4 regions of the Streptomyces sp. NBC_01171 genome follow, and region 4 is predicted to be linked to each of the others. Evidence: riboswitches for the same ligand, from Rfam matches in the RefSeq annotation. Region 4 holds a riboswitch; each other region holds the start of a gene.
What was found. A riboswitch is a leader RNA that binds a small molecule or an ion and turns the genes downstream of it on or off. The one in region 4 is predicted to bind cyclic di-AMP.
Positions count from the first base shown of each region.

Region 1: linked by a shared signal. The riboswitch ahead of OG448_RS16340 (M23 family metallopeptidase) and the one ahead of OG448_RS26540 (C40 family peptidase) in region 4 are both predicted to bind cyclic di-AMP.
Region 2: linked by a shared signal. The riboswitch ahead of OG448_RS12715 (transglycosylase SLT domain-containing protein) and the one ahead of OG448_RS26540 (C40 family peptidase) in region 4 are both predicted to bind cyclic di-AMP.
Region 3: linked by a shared signal. The riboswitch ahead of OG448_RS07465 (peptidoglycan DD-metalloendopeptidase family protein) and the one ahead of OG448_RS26540 (C40 family peptidase) in region 4 are both predicted to bind cyclic di-AMP.

Region 1 is NZ_CP108609.1:3,529,244-3,531,434, reverse strand. It holds gene OG448_RS16345 (aldo/keto reductase) at 1-216, opposite strand, end outside; gene OG448_RS16340 (M23 family metallopeptidase) at 294-1,331, opposite strand; cyclic di-AMP (ydaO/yuaA leader) riboswitch at 1,339-1,507, opposite strand; tRNA gene OG448_RS16335 (tRNA-Met) at 1,768-1,841, opposite strand; gene OG448_RS16330 (dihydrofolate reductase family protein) at 1,907-2,191, opposite strand, start outside.
Region 2 is NZ_CP108609.1:2,782,577-2,784,767, forward strand. It holds gene OG448_RS12710 (polyprenyl synthetase family protein) at 1-541, opposite strand, end outside; cyclic di-AMP (ydaO/yuaA leader) riboswitch at 1,090-1,323, shown strand; gene OG448_RS12715 (transglycosylase SLT domain-containing protein) at 1,328-1,810, shown strand; gene OG448_RS12720 (HAD family hydrolase) at 1,880-2,191, opposite strand, start outside.
Region 3 is NZ_CP108609.1:1,625,854-1,628,044, reverse strand. It holds gene OG448_RS07470 (M16 family metallopeptidase) at 1-996, shown strand, start outside; cyclic di-AMP (ydaO/yuaA leader) riboswitch at 1,229-1,382, shown strand; gene OG448_RS07465 (peptidoglycan DD-metalloendopeptidase family protein) at 1,395-2,138, shown strand.
Region 4 is NZ_CP108609.1:5,749,412-5,751,602, reverse strand. It holds gene OG448_RS26545 (hypothetical protein) at 1-300, shown strand, start outside; cyclic di-AMP (ydaO/yuaA leader) riboswitch at 633-856, shown strand; gene OG448_RS26540 (C40 family peptidase) at 860-1,333, shown strand; gene OG448_RS26535 (ATP-binding protein) at 1,394-1,864, opposite strand; gene OG448_RS26530 (8-amino-7-oxononanoate synthase) at 2,087-2,191, opposite strand, start outside.

The DNA of each region.
Region 1 (2,191 bases), 2.2 Mb from region 4:
ACCGATGAGCGTCTCGGACTCACCGCCCTTGTTGCCCTCGACCCAGGCCGAGTAGGAGTCAGCGGTGTCGACGAAGTTGCCGCCCGCGGCGAGGTAGGCGTCGAGAACGGCGAAGGACGTGTCCCGGTCGGCGGTCCAGCCGAAGACGTTGCCGCCGAGGGCGAGCGGGAAGACCTCGAGGGAGGAGGAGCCGAGTTTGCGCAGAGAAGCAGTCATGTCTCTTCTCAACGATCACTCGGGTCCCGTCCATTCCGGTTCCGGGCAAGGACCCGGTCAATCCCCGGAAGGAACCCTCAGGGATTGAGCCCCTTGCCCCGCAGCCACGCGCCGGGGTCGATGCCGGTGGGCTGGCCGCCCGGGTGGACCTCCAGGTGGAGGTGCGGCCCCGTGACGTTGCCGGTGGCGCCGACCCGGCCGATGACCTCGCCGGTGGAGACCTTCTGCCCGGCGCTGACGCTGATCGAGGACTGGTGGCAGAACCACAGCTCGGTGCCGTCGTCCAGGGTGAGGATCGTGCGGTAGCCGTACGCCCCGGCCCAGCCGGCCTCGGTGATCGTGCCGCTGTGGATCGCCTTGATCAGCGTGCCGGTGGGCGCGGCGAAGTCGAGCCCGGTGTGGTACCCGGAGGACCACATCGAGCCGGCCTGCCCGAAGGTCGAGGTGATCGTGTACGAGGAGGTCGGCAGCGTGTACTGCTTGGCCAGCGTGGCGAGACGGGCCTCCTCGGCCTTCTTCTCGGCGTCGGCCTCCGCCTTCTCCTTGGCCGCGGCGGCTTTCACGGAGGCTTCCTTCGCGGCCTTGGCGGCGGCGTCGGCGGCCTGCTGGTCGGCCTTGGCGACGGCGGCCGCGGTGGCCCGGCTGTCGGCCTTGCTCTGCTGCCGCTCGGCCTGGGCCATGATCCGGCTGCGCAGCGCCTCGCCCGCGTCGGCGGTGGAGTCGTCGCCGGCGGCGGTGGCCGTGGCGGTGGCGGTGGCGACACCGGCGAGGGAGGCGGCGGGCGTCTCCGTGTCGTGGTGCCCGTCGATCAGGGAGTCCACGGAGGGCAGGTCGGGCAGCGCGATGGAGACGGGCGGCTTGCCGGTGTTGGCGCTCGCCATGCCACCCGCGCCGACGGCGGCGATGACACCGACGCCGAGCACGGTGGAGCTGCGGGCGAGTCCGCCGCCGCGCTGCTTGGCCACCCGGTGGCGGCCGCGTACGGGGGGCAGGGACTCCTCGGTGGGATTCCACTCCTCCCACGCGTCGCCTTCCGCGCGGGGGGCGCCGTAGGCGAAGGGCTCACTCGCGTCCGGCGCGAACGGGGCTTGTGGGGCAGGCCGGTTGGACGCCACGCGGGCGCACTCCTCTCCTCCTCCGCCTACCGGGTTAGCTGACGGGTTCGGAGCAGGAAGGTCTCCTACGCGCGTAAACCCGGCGTGCTCCGAGAGCGGTGCACGGCGGACAGGGCGCGATTCACCCCAAGTTGGTGGGTCCCCGGTTCCCTTGCGGGATTCGGCGTGTGCGCACGGCGCCGTCTCTGCTGACGGCTGTAACGACCGCACTGCGTTATCGAACGTTAATAGACACGCGCACCGGATTCCAAGCCCGTTCAGCTTGATCGTTTGACCCTCTGACGGGGTGTATACCGGTCAGAAGTAGCGCGAACAGGGCGAGTTGACTGCACTTCAGGAGTCACAGGAGTTTTGCTGGTGACTCAAAAACACCAGTCGCCCCGGAAAACACTCAGGGCCGGAATCCGTTTACTGGATTCCGGCCCTGAGTCTTCAGTAGCGGGGACAGGATTTGAACCTGCGACCTCTGGGTTATGAGCCCAGCGAGCTACCGAGCTGCTCCACCCCGCGTCGTTGTGTCTCAAGCATACGTCATCCGCGGGGCCCCGCGCACACACCCCGCCGTGACGTGGGCCTCAGTGCGGAAGGTGAGCGTTCGGCTCCTGTGCGAGAGCGGCGTACTCGGGCACCGTCACGACCTCCACGCCCCCGGCACCGAGCACGCCCGCGCCGTCGGCCGCGGTGACGAAGGTGTCCGGCTCGCGCCAGGCGGTGACCACCCGGCGTACCCCCGCCGCCAGGATCAGCCCGGCGCACGGGACGGGCCGGGAGGCGCGGTGGGCGCAGGGCTCCAGGCTGCTGTAGACGGTGGCGCCGGGCAGGCGCGGGTCGGCCGGGTCCAGCTTGGCGAGCGCGGCCTC
Region 2 (2,191 bases), 3.0 Mb from region 4:
CCGTCTTGCCGGAGAGCACGTCGAGGTAGTGCTCGACCGGGTCGCGGCCGTCCTGGGGACCCGCGGTCTCCATTATCTGGCCGGTGACGAGGCGCTCGAAGGCGAGGGCCTGCACCCGGACGGCCTCGGGGCCGAGATCGGCGAGTATCTGCGTGGCGCGGGCGAAGAGGAAGTCGCCGGTGAGCACCGCGACGGAGTTGCCCCAGCGGGTGTTGGCGCTGTCCACGCCACGCCGCACGGCCGCCTCGTCCATGACGTCGTCGTGGTAGAGCGTGGCCAGGTGGGTCAGCTCGACGACGACGGCCGAGGGGACGATGCGCGGGGCGTGCCGGTCGCCGAACTGGGCGGACAGCAGCACGAGCAGCGGACGGAACCGCTTGCCGCCGGCCCGCACCAGATGCTGGGCGGACCCGGTGATGAAGGGGACCTCGCTCTTGGTGGCCTCTAGCAGGCCCGCCTCGACAGCCGCCAGTCCGGCCTGGACATCGGCTTCCAGTGCCTGGTCCCGCACGCTCAGCCCGAACGGCCCGACGACGGTCACGAGGTTCTCCTGTCTGCTGGTGTCTGCTGGCGACTTCACGGCTTGTCGATAGGTCGCTGCCATCAGTCAAGTCAGCGTATCCGGTCCTCTTTCGATCACCGATCGCACCCACCGGTCCAGCTCGTGAGGTATCAGATTTCGTCCGGCATGTACCGGATGGGTGGACAACGGTCGGTATAGGGGGAGTCGGTCGGACGATCCGACACTCCGGGGGTCACACCGGGCCAACGAACGGGAGGGGCCGCGAGGTTCCGCCCGCGGGGGACCGACACTCCCTAATACCCACAGACGGCGCAAATCCACATAATCCCCCATGTCTGATTTTGCGTATTTTGCGATTCCGTGAGTTGGCTCACGCGGACCGCCCTGTCGCGTGTACCCCCACAAGTCCCCCTCTCACCCCCTTCTTACCGTGCCCGGTAAGGAAGTTGAGGATTGGCGGACGCAAAGGATCAAGTAGGCCATTTGGGACAGACCAAGGTCAACTAGCGCTTTGGGTGAATCCACTACTTGTTCCGGACATGTGCGGTCGCATACGTTCCCGCCCTGTCAGGCGAACGCCGAATCCTGCCGCGCCTGGCACACCCACTCACGAACTCATTCGTACGGCAGGAGCGGGGGACCCAGGTAAGCCGCCGGACCGGACGACAGATGTCGCGCCGGGACGGCTCGGGGTGAAGCCAACTCGTCCCCGGTGTCCGACGGGCACCGGGGACGACGCGGCCGGGCACCTCCCCGCCCGAACCCGACAGCTCACCTCGCAGGCGACGGAGAGGAAACACCGACATGTCTGCTGCTGCTCAGCCGCGCCGTGCCCGCACCAAGCGCATCGTCCGCACGCTCACCGTCGCCGGTACCGGTGCCGCGATGTTCGCGCTCCCCCTCATCGGCGCCACCAGCGCCTCCGCCGCCCCGGCCGCCAAGCCCGCCGCCGCCTCCACCGTGTACCCGAACAACCTGGACGGCTGGATCCGCCAGTCCCTGGCGATCATGGCCGAGAAGGGCATCCCGGGCACCTACAACGGCATCCACCGCAACGTGATGCGCGAGTCCTCGGGCAACCCGCTGGCCATCAACAACTGGGACATCAACGCCATCAACGGCACCCCGTCCAAGGGCCTGCTCCAGGTGATCGACCCGACCTTCCGGACGTACCACGTCGCCGGCACGTCCTTCGACCCGTACAACCCGGTCGCCAACATCACCGCCGCCTGCAACTACGCGTACCACCGCTACGGCTCGATCGACAACGTCAACGGCCCGTACTAAGCCCCCGCACGGTCCCTGTGCACCGCGCCCCCGTCGCACGCCTCGCGCGTACGGCGGGGGCCGTCGGCGTCAGGGGGCGAACAGGCGCTCCAGGACGACGGCCACCCCGTCGTCCTCGTTGGAGAGGGTCACCTCGTCGGCGACCGCCTTCAGTTCCGGGTGGGCGCCGGCCATGGCGACGCCGTGGGCGGCCCACTGGAACATCGGGATGTCGTTCGGCATGTCACCGAAGGCCACGGTGTCCGCGCGGCCGAGGCCCAGGTGCTCGGCGGCCAGCGCGAGACCGGTCGCCTTGGTGATCCCGCACGGCTGCAGCTCGACCGTGCCGGGCCCCGACATGGTGACCGTGGCCAGCGAGCCGACGACCGAGCGGGCGGTGGC
Region 3 (2,191 bases), 4.1 Mb from region 4:
GCCCCCGCCTTCGCCGAGAGCGAGGTCGAGCGCCTGGTCCGCAACCGCCTGGACGAGATCCCGCACGAGCTGGCCAGCCCGGCCCGCCGCGCCGCGAAGGAGCTGTCCAAGGAGCTGTTCCCGGCCTCCGCGCGCATGTCCCGGCCGCGCCAGGGCACCGAGGAGACCGTCGAGAAGATCGACGCGGGCGCCGTCCGCGCCTTCTACGACCGCCATGTCCGCCCCGCCACCGCCACCGCGGTGGTCGTCGGCGACCTCGACGGCATCGACCTCGACGCGCTGCTCGCCGACACCCTGGGCGCCTGGACCGGCACGCCCGGCCAGGCCCGCCCGGTGCCGCCGGTGACCGCCGACGACTCCGGCCGCGTGGTCATCGTGGACCGGCCCGGCGCCGTGCAGACCCAGCTCCTCATCGGCCGGATCGGCTCCGACCGGCACGACCGCGTGTGGCCCGCCCAGGTGCTCGGCACGTACTGCCTCGGCGGCACCCTCACCTCCCGCCTGGACCGCGTCCTGCGCGAGGAGAAGGGCTACACCTACGGCGTGCGTTCCTTCGGCCAGGTGCTGCGCTCCGCCCCGGAGGGCACCGGCGCCTCGCTGCTCGCCATCAGCGGCTCCGTGGACACCCCGAACACCGGCCCCGCGCTCGCGGACCTGTGGACGGTGCTGCACACGCTGGCCGCCGAGGGCCTGACCGACGCCGAGCGGGACGTGGCCGTGCAGAACCTCGTCGGCGTGGCCCCGCTGAAGTACGAGACGGCCGCCGCCGTCGCCGGCACCCTCGCGGACCAGGTCGAGCAGCACCTGCCGGACGACTTCCAGGCGGAGCTGTACCGCACGCTCGCGGCCACCGGCACCGTGGAGGCCACGGCCGCCGTGGTGAACGCCTTCCCGGCCGACCGGCTGGTCACGGTCCTGGTCGGCGACGCCGCCCAGATCAAGGAGCCCGTCGAGGCGCTCGGCATCGGCGAGGTCAAGGTGGTCTCGGCCGAGTAGCGGTACCGGCACGCGCGTGTGGGCCCTGACGACGCATGAGTCGTCGGGGCCCACAACTGTGTTCGGGAGTGTCATCGAACACCGGTCACCAAATGTCCGGATTGGGGCGGAGGTTACCCCCTGGGGAGTGTGGGATGCGCTACAAAAGTCCGGACCCGTTTGAAGATCCGCTCCCGTCCCCTTTAGCTTCTTCCGGGCTGTTCGTCAGGCAGTGCGCCGCGCCCGCGGCACCGGACAGTCATCGCCGAGTCCCCCGTAGGGGGAGCCGGGGACCCACCGCAGTCCCTGGGGTGAATCGGGCGCCCGCGCGCGAGCGAGGGCGGCCGTAGGAGACCTTCCTGCTCCGAACCCGTCAGCTAACCCGGTAGGCGAGAGGGAAGGAAAGGACCAGCCTGCTCATGGCGTTCATGTGCGCCACCGGGAAGCACCGCAAGCCCGGCCGGGTCAAGCGCACCACCGCTACGGCGGCCGGTGTCGCGGCCCTCACCACCGGTGTCGTCGGCACCCTCGCGGCCTCCCCGGCGCTCGCCGCGGACAACTCCGTCGAGAACACCGGCCTCACCCCCGTCATCGCCGTCAGCGACACCCTCGCCGACGAGATCGCCGCCCAGGCCACCGCGCAGAAGGCGACCGCCGAGCGCAAGGCCGCCGAGGAGGCCGCCGAACGCGCCGCCGCCGAGCGGGCCCGCGAGGCCAAGGAGCGCGCCGCCCGCAAGGCCGAGCGCGAGCGCCTCAACTCCTTCGTCATGCCGATCACCGGCTCCTACGTCTCCACCGCCTACCAAGCCTCCAGCTCCCTGTGGTCGTCCGGTTCGCACACCGGCATCGACTTCCACGCCGCCAGCGGCACCGCGGTCCACGCGGCCGGCGCCGGCACCGTGGTCTCCACCGGCTGGGGCGGCGCGTACGGCAACGAGATCGTGATCAGGATGGCCGACGGCATGTACACCCAGTACGGCCATCTGTCGTCCATCGGCGTCACCGTGGGCCAGCGGGTCGTCCCCGGCCAGCAGATCGCCCTGTCCGGCGCCACCGGCAACGTCACCGGCCCGCATCTGCACTTCGAGGCCCGCACCGGCCCGGAGTACGGGTCCGACGTCGACCCCGTCGCCTACCTCCGCAAGCACGGCGTGAACGTCTGACCCTCCGGTCTCGTGAAAGCCCCGGCCCACCCGGCCGGGGCTTTTCGCTGCCC
Region 4 (2,191 bases):
GAGGAGCTGCCGCCGCTGCCCGCGCTGACCCGGGCCGAGGGCGAGCTGATCGACCGTTACCTGGAGGCGGCCGACCTGCTGGGCCGGATCAACCCGGCCCGGCACGGGGACACGTACCGGGCCCTGAGGGCCGCGCAGGCGCTGGTGCGCACGACGGCCGCGCTCCGCGACGCGCTCGCACTGATGCACGCACGGGGCGAACGGGAGCTGTACGGGGGCACGCTGGCCCACGCGCTGCGGGTGCTGGACGGCGAGCGCCGGACCGCGCGCGTCGCGCTCCCGCCCGATGGTGTCGGCTGACCCGGACACCCGCGCCGGCCGGACAGCGCCCGGCGTGTCGTCCGCCCGAGCCGAAACGGGCCGAACGTGCTACCGCCGACCGGTGTATCTCCGGAGCCGTTTCCGGGCCCGCCGAGTTGCGCGCGATGCGCCCGGCGGGCCGCCGCGCGACGATCGAAGCCCAGGTCCGGGGCTGTGCACGGGAACTGACGGCGACTCGGACACACCCCTGTCCACCCGAACGGGTGAGTGGTGAGTAACACCACAAACCCCCGATTCCATTGGGATTTTCGGACAGGAGTGGGCCAAGATCCCTGTCTGACGACAAGCCCCCGCCACACCGGCGGGGCGCATCCAGGCGGACGCCGAGTCCTGCCGCCGCCCGGATGACCGGTCGACAGAAGTGCATCGGCAGGAGTGGAGGACCCGAGCAAGCCGGGTCGCCGGGACGGATGTCCGCGAGATGCGGACGATCGTGCCGAGCAACCCTTGGGGTGAAGCCGTGGTGACACGGCCGGGCAACTTCGCCAGCCCGAATCCGACAGGTCATCCTTCACAGGCGGCTGACGAAGGGTTGCGCATGACTGCGCTCAATCGTGTCCCGTCGCTGATGGCCCGGGCCGGTACGGCCTCCGCCCTCACCCTGGCCGCCGTCGGCGGGTCCATCATGGTGCCGGGGCTGGCCACCGACGCCTCCGCCGCGACCACCGCGTCGAAGGCACTGAAGGTCGCGGCGTCCAAGAAGGGCGCCCCCTACCGCTACGGAGCCACCGGGCCGGGCCGGTTCGACTGCTCGGGCCTGACGCTGTACTCGTTCAAGAAGGCCGGCAAGAAGCTGCCGCGCACGGCCGCGCAGCAGTACAACAAGACGCACCACATTTCCTCGGGCCACCGCAAGGCCGGCGACCTGGTCTTCTTCCACTCGGGTTCCAGCGTCTACCACGTCGGCATCTACGCCGGTAAGGGCAAGATCTGGCACGCGCCGAAGACCGGGGACGTGGTGCGGCTCCAGAAGATCTGGACCAAGAGCGTCTGGTACGGCCGGGTCAACTAGCGGCGACGGCCGGGGAACGGTCTCCACGGGCGTACACGCGCCCCGAGGTCGTTCCCCGGCTCAGCGGGCCGGAGAGGGTTCCGGACGGGCCGTGGTGGGCCGCGGCCGGCTCGGCACGCACCAGGGCAGCTCGACGAAGACCGTCTTGCCGCCCTCGCGGGTCGGCCGGACGCGCAGCTTGCCGCCGCACTCGACGGTGAGACACCGGATGATGGCCATGCCGCGCCCGTTGTCCTGGGCGACGGCGGCCGGGAGTCTCTTCGGCAGCCGGGGATGGCTGTCCGTCACGCCGATGAGCAGCAGCTCGTCCCGGGCCAGTACGACGTCCACGGTGAAGGTGGGCGACTGGCCCAGGGTGTGCTGGACGGCGTTGGTGGCCAGTTCGGAGACGATGAGGCGCACGGTGTCGATGACCTCGTCGTCCGCGGGGAGCCCCCAGCTCGCCAGGGTGCCCACCACGTAGGACCTGGCCGCCCGGACCGACGCGGGATCGCTCGGCAGAGTGACGGATGCTTCCAGATGGTCTGCCATGGCGAAGTCGTCCCTTTCCCACGGGCGGCCCGCCGTCCTCCCACGGGCCGCGCGAGGACGCGGGGCGGAGGCTTCGGACACGGTCCCGCTCTGGTGCCTGCACGTCAGACTGCCATCACGGAAGCGGTCCGGTGGACCAACCCCCCAGATACGCGGACATCTGTCGCTCAACGGGGTGAACTCTGCGACGCGAGACCGTATTTGACGGGGTTTTTCCCGGCCTCAGCAGGGCCGAACAGCGGTGATGACCCGTACGGCCCGTTCGATCTCCGCCTCCGACAGGTCCGCGCGGGCGGTCAGCCGCAGCCGGGAGACGCCGTCCGGGAC